2 regions of the Caballeronia sp. S22 genome follow, and region 1 is predicted to be linked to the other one. Evidence: riboswitches for the same ligand, from Rfam matches in the RefSeq annotation. Region 1 holds a riboswitch; the other holds the start of a gene.
What was found. Region 1 has a riboswitch for cobalamin ahead of cobG (precorrin-3B synthase). Riboswitches for the same ligand answer to the same signal wherever they lie in the genome.

Region 1 (9,303 bases):
GCTTCAGATCGTCTTCGGGCAATACGCCCGACAGCACCGACAGACTCTGATTGCGATACACGAGCGGCACGCCCAGCACCGCGACGCCGCCGAGCATCGAGCACACGCCCGGCACGACATGCGCATCGAAGCGTGCAGCGAGACGGTCGTGCAGATACATGTACGAGCCGTAAAAGAACGGATCGCCTTCGCAGATCACCGCGACGTCGCGCCCGGCTTCGAGATGTCCGGAGATCGTGAGCGCGGCTTCGTCGTAGAACGCGCTGATGATCGTCTCGTAGCAGAGCGGCGGTTCGAGCGCTTCGGTCGTCACCGGATAGACGAGCGGCAGCCGCGTCTGCGTGTCGTCGAGATGCGATTCGATGATGCCGAACGCATTGCCCTTCTTGCCCTTCGCGACGAAATAAGCGACCACCGGCGCGGCCTTGAGCAAGCGCAGCGCCTTCAGCGTGATGAGCTCCGGATCGCCCGGACCGACGCCCAGTCCATAGAGACGGCCGCGCATCATTCGGTCTCCGAAGCAAGTGCGTTCACTGCCGCCGCCGCCATCGCGCTGCCGCCGCGCCGGCCGAGCAGGGCGACGAAGGGCACGCCGCGGCTATCGGCGGCGAGCATCGCCTTGGATTCCGCCGCGCCGATGAAGCCGACCGGAAAGCCGAGGATGAGCGCAGGTTTCGGTGCGCCGGCATCGAGCATGTCGAGCAGATGAAAGAGCGCGGTCGGCGCATTGCCGATCGCGACGATCGCGCCTTCGAGATGCGGCAGCCACAGTTCGAGCGCGGCGGCCGAGCGCGTGTTGTTCATCGCGCGGGCGCGTTCGGGAATCGATGGTTCGTTCAAGGTGCAGACGACACGGTTATCGGCGGGCAGCCGCGCGCGCGTGATGCCTTCCGCGACCATGCGCGCATCGCACAGGATCGGCGCGCCTGCCGCGAGCGCGTGCCGGCCGGCGATGCCCGCGCCGGAAGAAAAGCGCAGATCGCTCACGATATCGACCATGCCGCACGCATGGATCAGGCGCACCGCGAGCTTTTCCAGATCGGCGGGAATGGCGGCGAGGTCGGCTTCGGCACGGATCGTCGCAAAGGACTGGCGATAAATCTCCGCGCCGTCGCGGATGTAGTCAAGCATCGGCATGGCTCCGGGCGAGCCGTTCGGCCGCCTCTTCGATGGTCAGGTTGCTCGCGACGATTCGTTCGCCGCGATGCAGGTCATATCGTCCCGGCGCGACTGCATAGAGCGTCACCGGGACCGGATGCGCCGCCGCGCACGAGCGCTCGCAGCCGCTCAAGTGCACCTCGCTTTCATCATGCGAGGGCAGAAGCGAAGCGAGGCGATGCGCGTCGGCTTTGGTATCGGCGTGGCTTTTCGCACAGCCTTCCGAGCCCGCGCATGCGATGAGGCGCGCGAGCGGATCGCGCGGTTCGGTCGCGAGGCCGAGCGCGTGTAGGCGTCGCAACACGTCTTGCGCGTCATGCGCGGCGATGCCCGGTATCAGCACGCTTTGCCACGGCGTCATCGCGAGAAGGCCTTCGGCGTGCGTGTCGGCGATATCGGCGAGGGCTTCGAGCGTGGCCGCGTCGAGACGACCGAGGGGCGTTTGCGCGCCCGCGTACCACGTCGCGCGATACGGTTCCGCGTGGGCGCCGAGGCGCAGGGATGCATCGGCGGGTGGGCGTCGCCAGTGCTGAACGGCTGCATCGAAATCGAATGCTTCGAGAAAGCGCGCGATGCCGACACGCGCGAGCAGATCGCGCATACGATGTTCGTCAGGCGCGGCCAGCGCGAGAAACCTGCGCAGCACGCCGGACACGAACGTCACCATGTCGCTGCGATGAATCGCGCCGAGCGGACACTGCCGCAGCGTTCCCGCGAAGCCGAATGCGTAGCGCGCGCCATCGTCGATTGCAGAGAGCCACAGGTCGTGCGGATGATCGAGCATCGCGAGGCGCTCGCCGCCATCGAGTTGCAGCGCGAATTTGGGCGACAGCGCATGCAGCGACGCGTCGGCCTGCATCGCGTCGATGATTTGTGTGGCGAGCGCACGCGTGTCGTCGCTTGCGAGCGGACTGAGCATCACGTTGCGGATGTCGTCGCCGCCCGACGCCGACGGACCGAGGCCCGCATCGAGCGCGATACCGATCAGCGCGGCGTGGGCATCGTCGCGGATGCCGCGCAACTGGAGATTCGCGCGATTGGTCACCTCGATCACGCCCGAGCCGCAGTCACGCGCCGCCCGCGCGACGGCCCGCGCCGCGTGCGCGCTCAACACGCCGCCCGCGAGCCGCAGGCGCGCGAGCCCGCCGTCGCGCGCGGGCACGATGCGCATCAGGCCCGGGCACGCGGATGCGCGCGGCGCGGCGTTGAGCGATGAGCGGTTCAATGAAGTCAAAAGCGTGACCCGTTGGGCTTCGCGCGTAATGAGCGAACCGGTACACCCCGCCCGGTCAGCGTCGCGCGAATGCGATGAGTCGGCAGGTCTCTTGGCTGGCAGGTCTTCATTCGCGCCGGCCTTCCCGGTAAAAACCAGTGGCAGTGGAGCGCGGACTCGCTGCGTACAATTGCGGGGGCAGCCACAGTTTTCTGTGTTCCCTCTTAGGCCCTGGGTCTCTTCGACCCCGGGCACCGACGGACCTGTATTATGCCCGCTTTTATCGACCATCCAGGCGCTTCGGGGCAGCATCCTGAAGCGCATTACGAATCACGTGAAGGAGGCGGCGCATGTCGAACTGGCTGACCGTAGTGGGGATCGGTGAAGACGGCTGGCACGGGCTGTCCCGCGTCGCGCGCCGCGCGCTGCTCGACGCCCAGTCGATTCACGGCGGCGAGCGCCATCTCGCGTTCCTGCCGGCGCGCATCGCCGCGAGCCGCGTGCCGTGGCCGAAACCCTTTTCGCTCGACGCCGTGCTCGCCGGACGCGGCGACGGCAAGACCCGCATATGTGTGCTCGCGAGCGGCGATCCGATGTGCTTCGGCGTCGGCGCGACGCTCGCGCGTGAAGTCGCCAACGGCGAGATGCGCGTCATTCCCGCGCCGTCGTCGCTGTCGCTCGCGGCGGCGCGCTTGCGCTGGGCGCTGCAGGACGCCGTGTGCGTGTCGCTCGTCGGGCGGCGCGTCGCGTCGCTGCTCGCGAGCCTGCATCGCGGCGTGCGCCTGCTCGTCTTGAGCGCGGACGGCGCGACGCCCGCCGCCGTTGCCGCGCTCCTGACCGCGCATGGCTTCGGCGCGAGCCGCATGACCGTGTTCGAGCATCTCGGCGGCAACAATGAGCGACGTATCGACGAGCGTGCCGACGACTGGCGCGAGCCGCTCGTCGCCGCGCTCAATCTCGTCGCGATCGAATGCCGCACGCACGCCGGACACGCCGGGCCGCCGCTCACGCCGGGTTTGCCCGACGACGCCTATCGTCACGACGGCCAGCTCACCAAGCGCGACGTGCGCGCCGTGACGCTCGCTCGGCTCGCGCCGCAGCCGGGCGAACTCTTGTGGGACGTCGGCGCGGGCTGCGGCTCGATCGGCATCGAATGGATGCGCGCGCATGGCGCGTGCCGCGCGATCGCGATCGAATCGAACGAAAGCCGGCAGCGCCTCATCGAGCACAATCGCGACGCGCTCGGCGTGCCCGCGCTGCAACTCGTGAAAGGCGAAGCGCCCGCCGCGCTCGACGGCCTGAGCGCGCCCGATGCCGTCTTCATCGGCGGAGGATTGACCGTGCCGGGCGTGCTCGATGCATGCTGGGCGCGTCTGCGTCAGGGCGGGCGGCTCGTCGCCAACGCGGTGACGCTGCAAAGCGAGGCCGCGCTCGTCGAATGGCGCGCGCGGCACGGCGGCGAGCTGACGCGCATTGGCGTCGCTCAGGCGGAGCCGCTCGGCAGCTTCGATACGTGGCGTCAGGCGCTGCCGATCACGCTGTTGCACGCCAGCAAACCGTGATGCGTCATGCGTGAAGAAGCGCCGGGAAACACGAAGCGCGTGCTGCTGCTCGGCGGCACCGGCGACGCGCTCGCGATCGCGCGCGCGCTGCCGCCCGCGCATGTCTACAGTCTCGCGGGCCTCGGGCGCGTGCCGGGCGATCTGGCGTGCGCGGTGCGCGTCGGCGGCTTCGGCGGCATCGACGGGCTCGTCCGCTTTCTGTACGCGGAGAACATCGCGCTCGTCGTCGATGCGACGCATCCGTATGCCGCGCAAATGAGCCGGCACGCGCACGACGCCTGTGCGGTCGCGGACGTGCCGCTCTGGGCGGTGCGCCGTCCCGCGTGGCAGCCGCAGCCGGGCGACGGCTGGCGCGATGCGGCGGACTGGCGCGAAATCATCGCACGTATCGAATCGTTTCACCGGCCGCTTTTCACGCTCGGGCGCGAGGCGCTTACGCATCTGCATGAGATTCCTGCGTCGCAATACTGGACGATCCGCTGTCTCGAAGCGCACGCGGGCAATGAACGCGCGAGGATCATCGATGCCCGCGGGCCGTTTCATCTCGAAGGCGAGCGCGCGTTGTTCGATGCGGCGGGCATCGACGTTATCGTTAGCAAGAACAGCGGCGGGCGCGCGACCGAAGCGAAGCTCGCGGTGGCGCGCGAACGCGGCCTGCCGGTCGTGATGCTCACGCGGCCGTCGCTGCCGTACGCGGACACAACGTTCGACGATGCCGCGAGCGCGCGCGATGCACTACTGAACTGGCTTGACCGAATCCATCAATCCGAAACATGACGATCTATTTCATCGGCGCCGGACCGGGCGATCCCGAACTCATCACCGTCAAGGGACAGCGGCTCATCCGCGCGTGTCCCGTGATTCTGTATGCCGGCTCGCTCGTGCCGAAGGCCGTGCTCGACGGACATCGCGCGACGAAGTGCATCGACACGGCCGAGCTCGATCTCGACGCCATCGTCGCGCTTTTGCAGGACGCGCACGCGAACGGGCAGGACGTGGCGCGCGTGCATTCGGGCGATCCGTCGCTCTACGGCGCGATCGGCGAGCAGATCCGCAGGCTCGACGCGCTCGCGATTCCCTACGAAGTCGTGCCGGGCGTGACGGCGACGGCGGCATCGGCGGCGGCGCTGAAGCGGGAACTGACGTTGCCGGGCATCTCGCAGACGGTCATCCTCACGCGCTACGCGACGAAAACATCGATGCCGGAAGGAGAAAGCCTCGCCGATCTCGCGCGTCATCGCGCGACGCTGGCGATTCATCTCGGCGTGCGGCATATCGAGCGCATCGTCGCGGATCTGGTGCCGCACTACGGCGCGGATTGCCCGGTGGCGGTCGTGTTTCGCGCGAGCTGGCCGGACGAGACGCGCATCGAGGGAACGCTCGCGGAGATTGCGTCGAAAGTGCGCGCGGCGGGCATGGAGCGCACGGCGATGATCATCGTCGGCCGCGTGCTGGCCGCCGATGGCTTCGCGGATTCGACGCTCTACGCGAAGGACTGATCACACGATGCGCGACCTCGACACCGTGTTCGATGCGCTCGCGAAATCGGCATTCCGGCGGCGCTTCGCGCTCGGCGTACGCGAGGGGAAATATCTGCGGGAGAAGGGCGTCGATACGGTGATCGCGCAGGCGCATGAACTGATCGGCAAGCGGCTCGCGCCGCCATCGCCCTTGAACGACGGCAAGCAGACGCCGTTTCGCGGGCATCCGGTGTTCATCGCGCAACACGCGACGGCGACGTGCTGCCGTTCGTGTCTGGCCAAATGGCACGGCATTGCGGCAGGCAAGGCGCTCGACGATGCCGAGCGGCAACATGTCGTCGATGCGATCGCGCGCTGGCTGCGCGCGCAACCGCTGCCGGCCGCGAATGCCGCCGCAACCGACAATCCGCAGCGGGAATTGCCTTTCTGAAGCGTTTTTTTAGCGCGCCCGGTCCTTCGCCGTCAAAGCTGCCGCGATAAAGGTCGTCCACATGCCCGCGCACGCGAGCGCGAAACTGAACTGCCACGCAATTTTGTGATATCGCTTGTCATCGTTGGCATGGACTGATCCGCAGCCGAATGTCCGTCAACTCGAATCGCGATTATCAACTTCGTGGCTGAAGGTATCCATCGCGCTTTCCTCTCAGCATTGGGTCCGATTCGATTGCTGCGGCAATGAAGGCGAATCAGTCAGTTTTCCCATTGAGGCGTCGGATACGTTTCCGCTGAGCTTCACGACCGGAGATAAACGCATGTCTGGACTATCTCGTAAGGAAATTGCTTGTGCCGTTCTGACTCTGGCCTGCTGCATTGGCATCGGTAACGCGGCGCCGAATCCTGCCACCGATGCGACTCGAAAGGCCAATCAGGCAATAGCGGATTATTTGCCGTTTTCGAATACGCAGGATTTCGATGATGCTCGCCACGGGTTCATCGCCGATCTTCCGAATCCGGTCGTCAAGGGGAGCGCCGGCAACACGGTTATCGATCTCTCGCAATATGATTTTCTGAAGCAAAGCGGGCCTGCTCCCGCGTCGGTGAATCCGAGCCTCTGGAGGCAATCGCAACTGCTCGCGATTCGCGGTCTGTTCAAGGTGGTCGATGGCATCTATCAAGTGCGCAATATCGATCTTGCCAACATGACATTCATTCGCGGCAAGACGGGCTGGGTCGTGATCGATCCGCTCACGTCGACGGAAACCGCAAAAGCCGCTCTCGACCTGATCAATAGCAAGGTCGAGAATCTGCCGGTCAGCGCGGTGATTTTCACGCACTCTCACGTCGATCACTTCGCGGGTATTCGGGCGATCGTGGATGAGAAGGATGCGCGCGCCGGCAAAGTGCCGGTGATTGCGCCGGATGGCTTCATGGAAGAGGCGGTAAGCGAAAACGTGTTCGCCGGCAACGTGATGAGCCGGCGCGCGTCGTACATGTACGGCAATCTGTTGCCGAAGGACCCGGAAGGCAATGTCGGCGGCGGCCTTGGGCTGACCACGGCGGCCGGGACGATTACCCTGTTCGAGCCGACCAAGATTATCGACAAGACAGGTGAAAAACTGACGGTCGACGGCATCGATGTCGTATTCCAGATGGCGCCCGGCACCGAAGCGCCGGCCGAGATGTTGTTTTACTTCCCGCAATTCAAGGCGATCTGTCTCGCCGAGGATGCGAATCACACGCTCCACAACATCCTGACCTTGCGCGGTGCAAAGGTGCGCAGCGCACAGAAATGGTCGAGTACGCTGGATCAGACAATCGACTTATGGGGCGGCGACGCGACGGTTTCATTCGGCAGTCGTCATTGGCCGCAATGGGGTAACGGCCGCGTTGTCGAACATCTGGAAAAGCAACGCGACCTGTACAAATACATCAACGATCAAACGCTGCGCATGGCCAATCAAGGCCTGACGATGAACGAGATCGCCGAGCAGTTCGTGTTGCCGGATAGTCTGGCGAAAGAGTTTTATAACCGCGGCTACTATGGCGATCTGAAACATAACGTACGCGCTACGTATCAGCTTTATCTGGGATTCTGGGACGGCAATCCGGCCGACTTCAATCCGTTACCGCCTGTCGAAGAAGCGAAACGATATGTTGAGATGGTCGGCGCGGACAAAATGATTGCGACGGCCAAGGCGGCATATGCCAAAGGCGACTATCGGTGGGCGGCGACGGTGGCGAACAAAGTGGTGTTCGCGCAGCCGAAGAATCAGGCGGCACGCAATATCGAAGCGGACGCGCTGGAGCAATTGGGTTATCAGGCGGAATCGGGTCCGGCGCGCAACTTCTATCTGTCCGGGGCGCAAGAACTGCGCGGCGGCGTCAAGAAAATGGCGACGCCCAATACCAGTTCCCCCGACATCATCCGTGGAATGACCACGGATATGTTCCTCGACTTTCTCGCCATTCATCTGAACGGACCGAGAGTCGGTGACAAGTCTTACGTGTACAACCTGAAATTCCCGGACATCAAGGCGCAGTATGTCCTGACGGTAAAGAACGGCGTAATGAATTACAGCAAGGACAAGCAACTGGATAAAGCGGATGGCACCGTCACGCTGAATCGCTCGACACTGGATGACATCGCGCTCGGCAAACTCAAGCTGGGCAATCTCACGGACAGCGGCGACGTGACCATCGACGGAGACAAGGCGAAGTTCAAGGACATGCTGGGCAATTTCGACAAGTTCGACTTCTGGTTCACGATCGCCGAGCCTTGAGCAAGCCGTACGTGAATCACGGGTTGTTCAAGGATCGAGGTCATGCCGCATGAGCGACCGTTCGACGCGTAAAAAAGCCACGCGTCGAACGGTCTTCATTGCCGCTCAGTGCTTGCCAGAAACACTTGCCGCGCTTGCCTTTCGCCCCTTCGCGCGCCGCGCCAGCATGTTCAGCCCCTCGACCAGCGCCGAGAACGCCATCGCCGCGTAAATGTAGCCCTTCGGCACATGCGTGCCGAATCCTTCGGCGATCAGCGTCATCCCGATCACGAGCAGGAAGCCGAGCGCGAGCATCACGATCGTCGGATTGCGCTCGATGAAGCGCGACAGCGGGCCTGCCGCAAACAGCATCACGGTCACGGCGGCGATCACCGCGACGAACATGATCGGAATGTGCTCGGTCATGCCGACCGCCGTCACGATGCTGTCGATGGAAAACACGAGATCGAGCAGCAGAATCTGTCCGATCGCCGATAGCGGCGTCAGCGACTTGCCTGATTCGGCGCCGGCAGAGCCGTCGGCGTCGTGCGTGACGTGATGGCGGATCTCGGTCGTCGCCTTCCACACGAGAAACACGCCGCCCGCGATCAGGATCAGATCGCGCCATGAGAAGCCGTGGCCGAATGCTTCGAAGATGGGCGTCGTGAGGCGCACGATCAGCGCGACCGTGCCGAGCAGCCCGAGCCGCATGATGAGCGCGAGCGCGATGCCGATGCGCTGCGTGCGCTCCCGGTGCGCCGGGGGCAGCTTGTTGGTCAGGATGGAAATGAAGATCAGGTTGTCGATGCCGAGCACGACTTCCATGACGACGAGTGTTGCGAGCGCGGCCCAGGCGGCGGGATCGGTGATGAGGGCGACGAGATAGTCCATGGTCCGGGAATGATTCGACAGGAGAGGGCGAGATATTAGCCTGATCGCCGTGGATAATGAAAGGAACTTGAAAACTTCATGCGAATCGAATCCTCGGATGGGCACATGCTGCGCATCGTGAAGTCGGCATCGGCATATCGGTCACAAATACCGGAAATTACACGTTTATTTGCGCTTGATCTGATGATGCGCTGCCGCATTACGGGTAAACTCCTATGCTTTCGTGCCGCGCGTCCGTGGCCGCCGTCCAACCTCCTGTCGCCACAGGACACCGAACCGAATCCGCATGCAGGGAAAAT
Region 2 (9,303 bases), on a different replicon from region 1:
GATGAACGGCACGACCATCGAAGTGCTCAACACCGACGCCGAAGGCCGCCTCATCCTGTGCGACGCGCTGACCTATGCGGAGCGCTTCAAGCCTGCCGCCGTGGTCGATATCGCGACGTTGACGGGCGCGTGCATCATCGCGCTGGGTCACCACAACACGGGCCTCTTCTCGAAGGACGATGCGCTCGCGGGCGAACTGCTCGACGCGTCGCGCGAGGCGGTCGATCCGGCGTGGCGTCTGCCGCTCGACGACGAGTATCAGGATCAGCTCAAGTCGAATTTCGCGGATCTCGCGAACATCGGCGGACGTCCGGCGGGCAGCGTGACGGCGGCGTGCTTCCTGTCGCGCTTCGCGACGGCTTATCCGTGGGCGCACCTCGATATCGCCGGAACCGCGTGGAAGAGCGGCGCGGCGAAGGGCGCGACGGGCCGTCCCGTGCCGCTGCTCTCGCAGTTCCTGATCGATCGCGCCGGCGCCTGAAGCAGGCATGACGCGCATCGACTTTCATACGAATGTCGGCGATCCGCTCGCGTACGCCTGCCGCCTCGCGCGCAAGGCGTACCTGAGCGGCAAGCCGCTCGTCGTGCTCGCCGAACCGCAGCGCCTCGCCGCGTTCGACGAGCAGTTGTGGACTTTCCAGCCGCTCGAATTCGTGCCGCACTGCATGGCGAAGAGTCCGCTCGCGGAGGACACGCCGGTGGTGCTCACGTCGAATCTGGACGACGCGCCGCATCATCAGGTGCTCGTGAATCTCGGCGCGCCAGTGCCCGCGCAGTTCGCGCGCTTCGAACGGCTCGTGGAGATCGTCGGCAGCGAGGGCGATGAACTCGCCGCGGGCCGCGAGCGTTATCGGTTCTATCGCGATCGCGGCTATGTCATCGAGACGCACAATCAGGGCGGTTAGCCGCACAGAGGCCGCGTCCGCGCTGCACTAAGCTCTGCTCACACATGGCGCTTCGCGTGAGACCCGAGTCAGCACGGATGCGCACACGCTGGCCGACAGGAGACCTTTGAATATGACCGACAAGCCCGAATCCTTCGATTCGTCCATCCCCGTTTTGACCGATGTTGTCGTGCCCGGCAAGCCGGAATATGCACGCGCGCCTTCCGCCGATGAAGCCGCGATCGAATACGACGCACAGCGGATCGCGGAGCAGTTGCGCGGCCGCTTCACGAGCTTCCTGACGGGCGACGCCCGCGCGCTGATCGAAGACCGCTGCCGGGAAGTGTTGCGCGAGCAATCGACGCAACTCGTGTCCGCGATCACGCGCGAAGTCGCGATGGCGCTCGAAGGCCGGATGAGCGAATGGGTGCGCGACGCGGTTGAGAACGAGTTGCGGCGGCAGCGGGGCGAATGAGCGCGTTTCATATGGAATGAAGAAGGGGCGCACGCGCGCCCCTTTTTTTATCCGCGTCGCGCGCTCGATTTATCCCGTCACCGCGCCTTTATTAGCCGGCTGCGCGAGCGCCGCGAACTTCGCCAGCACGCCGCGCGTGTACTTCGGCGCGGGCTGTTTCCACGCGGCACGGCGGCGCGCGAGTTCCGCATCGTCCACATTCAGTTGCAAGAGCAGCTTGTGCGCGTCGATGGTGATCGAATCGCCTTCGTGCACGAGCGCGATCGTGCCGCCCGCGTACGCTTCCGGCGCGACATGGCCGACCACCATGCCCCACGTGCCGCCCGAGAAGCGCCCATCGGTGATGAAGCCGACCGATTCGCCCAGCCCCTTGCCGATGATCGCCGATGTCGGCGCGAGCATCTCCGGCATGCCCGGGCCGCCGACCGGGCCGAGATAGCGCAGCACGAGAATATCGCCGGGCTTGATCTTGTCGGCGAGAATGGCGTCCATCGCGCTTTGCTCGTCCTCGAACACGCGCGCGGGGCCGGTGATGACCGGATTCTTCAGGCCGGTGATCTTCGCGACCGCGCCGTCTTCCGCGAGATTGCCGCGCAGGATCGCGAGGTGCCCTTCCTTGTAGAGCGCCTGTTCGATCGGGAAGATGACCTTCTGATCCGCACGCGGTTTGCTCGGCACGTCCTTCAGTTCTTCGGCGATCGTGCGCCCCGTGATCGTGATGCAGTCGCCGTGCAGAAGGCCCGCATCGAGCAGGATCCGGAGCACTTGCGGGATGCCGCCGGCCTTGTGCAGATCGGTGGCGACGTACTGGCCCGACGGCTTCAGATCGCAGATCACCGGCACTTTCTTGCGCATGCGCTCGAAGTCGTCGATGCTCCATTCCACTTCCGCCGCATGCGCGATCGCCAGAAAGTGCAGCACGGCGTTGGTCGAGCCGCCCGTCGCCATGATGAGCGCGACCGCGTTTTCGATCGATTTCTTCGTGATGATGTCGCGCGGCTTCAGATCCTTCTTCACCGCCTCGACGAGCACGCGCGCCGACTCCGCGGCGGAATCGACCTTCTCCTGATCCGGATTCGCCATCGTCGACGAATACATCAGCGACATGCCGAGCGCCTCGAACGACGAGCTCATCGTGTTGGCCGTGTACATGCCGCCGCACGAGCCGGTCGACGTGCACGCGTTCTTCTCGACGCCCTTGAAATCCTCTTCCGACATCCGGCCCGCCGTGAATTCGCCGACCGCCTCGAACGACGACACGATCGTCAGATCGCGGCCCTTCCAGTTGCCGGGGCGGATCGTGCCGCCGTACACGTAGATCGACGGCACGTTCATGCGCGCCATGCCGATCATGCCGCCCGGCATGTTCTTGTCGCAGCCGCCGATCACGACGACGCCGTCCATCCACTGGCCCTGCACCGCGGTCTCGACACAGTCCGCGATCACTTCGCGCGACACGAGCGAGTACTTCATGCCTTCGGTGCCCATCGACATGCCGTCGGAGATCGTCGGCGTGCCGAAAATCTGCGGATTCGCGTCGGACTTTCTGATCGCTTCGATGGCCGCGTCCGCCAAGCGCTGCAGGCCGGCGTTGCACGGCGTGATGGTCGAATGCCCGTTCGCGACGCCGATCATCGGCTTGTCGAAGTCTTCCTCCTTGTAGCCGAGCGCGTAATACATCGAACGATTGGGCGAGCGCGCGACGCCCTGGGTGATGTGCTTCGAGCGGCGATTGAAGGCCATGATGTGCTCCTTGAGGGGATGTTTTTGCTCTAGTGCAGCAAGAATGCAACTCCCGCGATGTGTCTGTCCAATATATTATTCAAGGCTTATTAGGTCGCAAAAAATATCAATGGAGCAGAGAAGTCCGCCCATCGAGTTGCGTCTGTTGCGCTACTTCGTGACGGTCGCCGAAGAGATGCACTTCGGCCGTGCCGCCGCGCGTCTCGCGATGACGCAGCCGCCGCTCTCGCAGGCGATCCGCGCGCTGGAAGAGGCGCTCGGGGTCGCGCTTTTCGTGCGCACGAAACGGACCGTCGAGCTCACGCCCGTCGGCAAGGATCTGCTGCCGGAAGTGCGCCGCCTGCTCGCATCCGCCGACACGCTGCGTCCGCTCGCGCAGTCGCTCGCGCGAGGCGAGGCGGGCGTGCTGTCGCTCGCGTTCGTTTCCACCGCCGACTACGGACTTTTGCCAGCGCTGCTGCGCGATTTCGGCGCGCGTTACCCCGGCGTGCGGCTGCAACTGACCGAGGCGACGAGCGACGTGCAGATCGAGGAACTCGTCGCCGGGCGTATCGACGCGGGTCTTGTGATTCCGCCGCTGCCGCCGCGCCATGCCACGTCGCTGTCGTATGTGGCGGTGGCGCGCGAGCCGCTCGTCATCGCGATGTCCGCCGATGCCGCGCTACAACTGGGGCAGGGCGCCGACGAATGGGCCGACACCCCCGTCGATCTGCACGATCTCGCCGCCGCGCCGCTCGTCGTCTTTCCGAGGCGTCTCGCGCCGGGTTTGTATGACATCATCATGGGCTGCTACGGCGCGGCCGGCCTCACGCCGCGTATCGGCCAGGAGGCGATCCAGATGCAGACCATCGTGAGCCTCGTGTCCGCCGGGATGGGCGTCGCGCTCGTGCCGCATTCGCTGCGTCATCTGCGGCGCACGGGCGTCGTGTATCGTCCTCTGCGGCCGCTGAACGCGTCGGCGATGCTCGTCGAAACCGGCCTCGTGTGGCGCGCGGCGGAAGTGAGCCCGGTGCTCGCCGGATTCATCGAGATCGTCCGTTCGCGGGCCGAAAGCGCGGGTTCTGTATGATTCGCCCTTGTAGTTCGCTCTAGCTCCCACATCAGAATGCTCATACATCCCAATTTCGATCCCATCGCGATTCATCTCGGACCGCTCGCCGTGCGCTGGTACGGCCTCATGTATCTGGTGGCGTTTGTATCGGCCATCGTCATCGGCCGCCTGCGTCTGCGCCTGCCTTACGTGGCCGCGCAAGGCTGGACCGTGAAAGACATCGACGACATGCTGTTTTACGGCGTGCTCGGCACGATTCTCGGCGGGCGCATCGGCTACGTGGTCTTCTATAAGGCAAGCTATTACGCGGCGCATCCGCTCGATATCTTCAAGGTCTGGGAAGGCGGGATGTCGTTCCACGGCGGCTTTCTCGGCGTGACGCTCGCGATGGTGCTGTTCGCGTATCATCGGAAGCGCACCTGGCTCCAGGTGACGGATTTCGTCGCGCCGATGGTGCCGCTCGGCCTCGCGGCGGGGCGTCTCGGTAACTTCATCAACGGTGAGCTGTGGGGCCGCGTGACGGACCCGAACGCGCCGTGGGCGATGCTCTTTCAGAGCTCGACGAACGACGACGCCATCTGGCTCGCTAAAAATCCGCAACTCGACGCGCAATACCATCTCACCGAAATCTTCCAGCGCTATCACATGCTGCCGCGTCATCCGTCGCAGTTGTACGAGATCGCGCTCGAAGGGCTCGTGCTGTTTATCGTGATCTGGACGTTTTCGCGCAAGCAGCGTCCTGTCGGCGCGATTTCAGCGCTGTTTCTGATCGGCTATGGACTGGCGCGCTTCACCGTGGAATTCGCGCGCGAGCCGGACGATTATCTCGGCCTTCTCGCGCTCGGCCTCTCGATGGGCCAATGGCTCTCGCTGCCGATGATCATCGCCGGCGTGCTGATGATGGTGTGGGCGTACAAGCGCAATCTGCGCCTGCCGCCCGAATCGGCGAAAGCCTGAGCGATGCGGGGCGCGCGCCCCGCATCGATTCAACGCCCCATCTGCACCGAACCCGACACGTCGACGGTCACCGTCGTCGTGCCGGCTTCCATCGCGATCGGCGCGGCCATCTTCGCATCGGCGCTCATCGCGCGCGATTGCATCATCATGACCGGACGCGGCTGCACGCCGCTGTGCCCGACGTTCACTTCCCGAATCGTGAAATTGCTGTAGCCGAAGCCTTGCGCGGCGGTTTGCGCCTGCTTGCGGAACGAATCGATGGCCTGCGTGACGAGCTTCTGCTCGGCCGCGCGCTGCGATTCGGGCGACAGCGAGAACCCGACGCTGCCCACCTGCATCGACGAACTCATCTTGCCCGCGAGCTTCGACGCCGCCGCGAAGTCGTGCGATTCGAGCACGACCTCCGTGCGGCCGCGCCACGCGGAGATCTTGCCGTCGCGATCGGTGGATGGATACACGGTGAACGAGCCGCTCTTCGCGGTCACGCCCTCGACGCCCTTGGCTTCGCGCAATGCGGCCTCGGCGCGCTGATTCAGCGTAGCGGTGAGCGACGAGGGATCGGCCGCTTCCTGCTCGTAGAAGAGCGTGATGTTGACGACATCCTGCGGCACTTGCGCGCTCGCCTGCGCCGAAAGAGAAAGCACGCCCGAAGGTTGCGGCTGGGTAATCACCGTCTGCGCGGCGGCCGTTTGAGAAAGGGTGAACGCTGCGCCCGACATCGCGAGGAGCGCGAGTGCGGCAGCGGTTTTCTTGTTGATCATCGAAGGACTCCGAACGCGGGATATCGCGTGATTCGCGACGGGATTTAGTCGCGGCCTTCGTGTCGTAAGTTCCTTGTTAGACGAGTTGTTCGGTAATAAAGCGCCACTGCGCTTCGGTCACCGGCGTGATCGACAGGCGATTGCCGCGCGCGAGCACCTGCATGTCCGCGAGCGCCTCGTGTTCACGCAATGCAGCGAGCGGAATCAGCGCGGTCTTCTTCACGAACTTGACATCGACGAGCATCCAGCGCGGCGTTTCCTGCGTGGACTTGGGATCGTAGTAATCGCTCTTCGGATCGAACTGCGTGGGATCGGGATACGCCGTCGAGCACACCTTCGCGATGCCCGCGATGCCCGGCTCTGGACAGCTCGAATGATAAAAGAGCACGCCGTCGCCGATCTGCATCTGATCGCGCATGAAGTTGCGCGCCTGATAGTTGCGCACGCCTGTCCACGGCAAGGTTTTTTTCGGCGCGTGCGCGAGGTGATCGATGCTCGCTTCGTCCGGTTCGGACTTCATCAGCCAGTAGCGCATGATTGTTCGTTATGCGGAATCGACGATGCAAATGAAAACGGCACCGGAAAAACCGATGCCGTTCTTAAGATGGGTCCCCGCCACGGCCGCTAGGCCGGCATCCTGAACCTGGGTTCAAGATTGGTCGCGGTAAGCAACACTTCGGGTACATCGGACTAGCGACGCGCGCGCCCGTGCTGCAAGGTTCCGCAACCGTGCCAATGTGACATTGGTTCAAGGAATATATGACCTTGGCGCACCAGGCAGGGAAACGTCACTCTACACCAATCGTTTGCCTTTCGCAGCCCCGCCGCAGTTTCTTTTTTCGATTGACATTGCGCGCCGATTGCCTCGACGCACAGACATCTCACTGCACTTCGTATTGCGCGATGACAGCGCCGAGCTGCTCGTTCATCGAATGCATCGTGCGACGGATTTCCTCGGCGGGGAAGGCCTCGCCGTGACGCACGCTGTCCTGCAGCTTAAGCAATTCCGACGCCAGCGAGAGCGCTGCCATCACCGCGATGCGATCCGTGCCGCGCACGTTGCTTGCATTGCGCACCTTGTTCATCTCGGCATCGACGCGCGCGACCGCTTCGCGCAATGCGCCTTCCGTTTCCGGCGAGCACGCGAGGCGATACGGCTGCCCGAGAATGGAGACTTCGATCTGCGTGGTCGTCATGCCTTCTCTCCTTGATGATGCTCGCCGTGCAATTCCGCTTCATGTGCTTCGCGGGAATCGGCTTCGAGGAGATCGAGTTGATTGTCGGCTTCGTCATGCTGCCCGGATTTCGCGCGCGGCAGCTTTTCGAGAATCGCGTTGAGGCGTACTTGCGCGTCGTCGATTTTCGCGGAGAGCGAATCGCGTTCGGATTGCAGCGTGTCGCGCTCTTCACGCACTTGCGCAAGCTCGGCCTGCACGTTCGCATAGTCGGCGCGCAGTTGTTCGAGTTGGTCTTGCAGCGCCTGGCGCGCCTGATTGTGGCGCTCGCTGATCTGGATCAGCCGGCCGATATTTCCTGACAGTGATTCGAGTTCGTTGAGCATGTGCTGCGTCCTCTAAAGACCTCGCATTTTAGCGCGGTTCAACGGAGCTTCCGATAATTGTCTCGTTTCGAGACGTAACAACATGCGATCTTGCGCTTAATCCTTCGAATCAAGCGCATGTCGACATGCATTCGTGTGCAGAAAACGCGAGCGCTGTTGATGGCTCGTGATGACAGGCCGGCCGATTCTCGTTCGATTCGTCATGTGCCGCGCCCAACTGTCCGCGCCGTTTTCTTGACGGCCCCAACACGCGCTCCTACACTTGCCGCACTTTTTGGTGCTCGCATTCGCGGATCTCGCGGATGCAGTCAAACGGGAAACAGGGAGCGAAGTCTCCGAAGTCCGACCGGGACCAACCTGGGACGAGCCAACCTGTGCTGCCCCCGCAACGGTAAGCGACCGCAACGCAAGTTGCAAGTCGTCTCATGCGCGTTTTTGCAGCGCGAGCGTGTGGATTTTCATCACACCGGGTTCATCGCCCGAATCGACTGCAAGAAACGTGTCGACGCCACTGCGCACGATGCGCGGGAAGGCGAGACGATTCATCGCCAGCCCGGATACCGGCCAGAGTTCGACGCATCGGCGCTGATCGCGCGGTGCGTTCGTCGCGCATCGTCCTCGCGGGGAGCGGGGTCGCGCTCACGCGAAACGGACACTTCATTCATGGTATTGCCACAGGCCGCCCTCAAGAACGGCCGCTCTCGTCATGGCGCGCTCGTTGCCGCGGTCATCGGTTTGCCGCTCGCCGGCGCCGCACATGCCGCCGATGACGCTTCGCAAACGCTTGCTCCTGTCGTCGTCACTGCGACGCGCGCGCCGCAGCCGCTCGCCGAATCGATCCCGCAGACATCGGTGTTCGATGAGCAGGACATCGCCGACGCCAACGCCGACGATGCGCTCGGCCTCATCGCGCTTGCGCCCGGCGTGCAGATCACGCGCAACGGCGGGCCGGGCGCGACTTCGGGGCTCTACATACGCGGCGCGGCGTCGTCGCAATCGCTCGTTTTGATCGATGGCGTGCGCGTCGAATCGGCGTCGCTCGGCGCGGCGCAGTTGTCGCAACTGATGCTCGATCAGATCGGGCGCGTCGAGGTCGTGAACGGCAATGTGTCGGCTTTGTACGGCTCGAATGCGATCGGCGGCGTCGTGCAGATCTTCACGAAGGAAGGCGAGCCGCATCCGCCGCGCTTCAACTTCGAAGCCGAGTACGGCAGCTATCACACGCAGCGTCAATCGGCGGGCGTGAACGGCGCGCTCGACAAGGACGGCCGCACGACCTTCAGCCTGAACGTCTCGCGCGAGAAGACCGACGGCTTTTCGTCGATCGATCCGAATATCGCGCCGGGCGCGAATCCGAACGCGAACGGCTATCTGAACGAGAGCGTCGCGGCGACGCTGCGTCACCAGTTCAGCGACAAGTGGGACGCGGGCGTGCGCTTCCTGCAATCGAACGGCATCAGCAGTTTCGACGATGCCTACGGCCTGCCGACCGATATCAACGAATCGCACGATCGCGTGCGCTCGGCGTCGGTGTTCGCGAACGGCAGGATCACCGAAAACTGGACCACGCACTTCACGATCGCGCAGGGACAGGATCGCGCGAACATCGAGCAGAACGGCGTCTATACGAACCGCTTCGATTCGGAGAACCGTCAATACACGTGGCAGAACGATGTCAGGATCACCGATGCGCACAAGCTGCTTTTCGGTTACGAGCATCTCGATCAGACGCTCGATTCCGATCAGCTCAGCGCGCCCGATCGTCACGTGAATTCGGTGTTCGCGGGCTACGTGGGGCACATCGGCGCGAGCGAATTGCAGGCGAATCTGCGTCACGACCAGTATTCCGATTTCGGCGGCGCGAACAGCTA

Region 2: another riboswitch for cobalamin. It lies ahead of ACEN42_RS12265 (TonB-dependent receptor domain-containing protein); the one in region 1 lies ahead of cobG (precorrin-3B synthase).

The regions. Positions count from the first base shown of each region.
Region 1 is NZ_OZ180036.1:548,980-558,282, forward strand. Features, by position in the region: gene ACEN42_RS17640 (precorrin-2 C(20)-methyltransferase) at 1-508, opposite strand, end outside; gene ACEN42_RS17645 (precorrin-8X methylmutase) at 505-1,131, opposite strand; gene cobG (precorrin-3B synthase) at 1,124-2,392, opposite strand; cobalamin riboswitch at 2,456-2,645, opposite strand; gene cbiE (precorrin-6y C5,15-methyltransferase (decarboxylating) subunit CbiE) at 2,722-3,933, shown strand; gene ACEN42_RS17660 (cobalt-precorrin-6A reductase) at 3,940-4,710, shown strand; gene cobM (precorrin-4 C(11)-methyltransferase) at 4,707-5,432, shown strand; gene ACEN42_RS17670 (DUF4186 domain-containing protein) at 5,440-5,844, shown strand; gene ACEN42_RS17675 (alkyl/aryl-sulfatase) at 6,167-8,134, shown strand; gene ACEN42_RS17680 (TerC family protein) at 8,240-9,004, opposite strand; gene ACEN42_RS17685 (OpgC domain-containing protein) at 9,291-9,303, shown strand, end outside.
Region 2 is NZ_OZ180035.1:2,606,434-2,615,736, reverse strand. Features, by position in the region: gene ACEN42_RS12320 (leucyl aminopeptidase) at 1-481, shown strand, start outside; gene ACEN42_RS12315 (DNA polymerase III subunit chi) at 489-905, shown strand; gene ACEN42_RS12310 (DUF2486 family protein) at 1,018-1,359, shown strand; gene ilvD (dihydroxy-acid dehydratase) at 1,429-3,102, opposite strand; gene ACEN42_RS12300 (LysR family transcriptional regulator) at 3,212-4,171, shown strand; gene lgt (prolipoprotein diacylglyceryl transferase) at 4,208-5,110, shown strand; gene ACEN42_RS12290 (SIMPL domain-containing protein) at 5,140-5,871, opposite strand; gene ACEN42_RS12285 (EVE domain-containing protein) at 5,948-6,406, opposite strand; RNA gene ssrS (6S RNA) at 6,477-6,658, opposite strand; gene ACEN42_RS12275 (cell division protein ZapA) at 6,753-7,067, opposite strand; gene ACEN42_RS12270 (ATPase) at 7,064-7,432, opposite strand; cobalamin riboswitch at 7,691-8,016, shown strand; gene ACEN42_RS12265 (TonB-dependent receptor domain-containing protein) at 8,096-9,303, shown strand, end outside.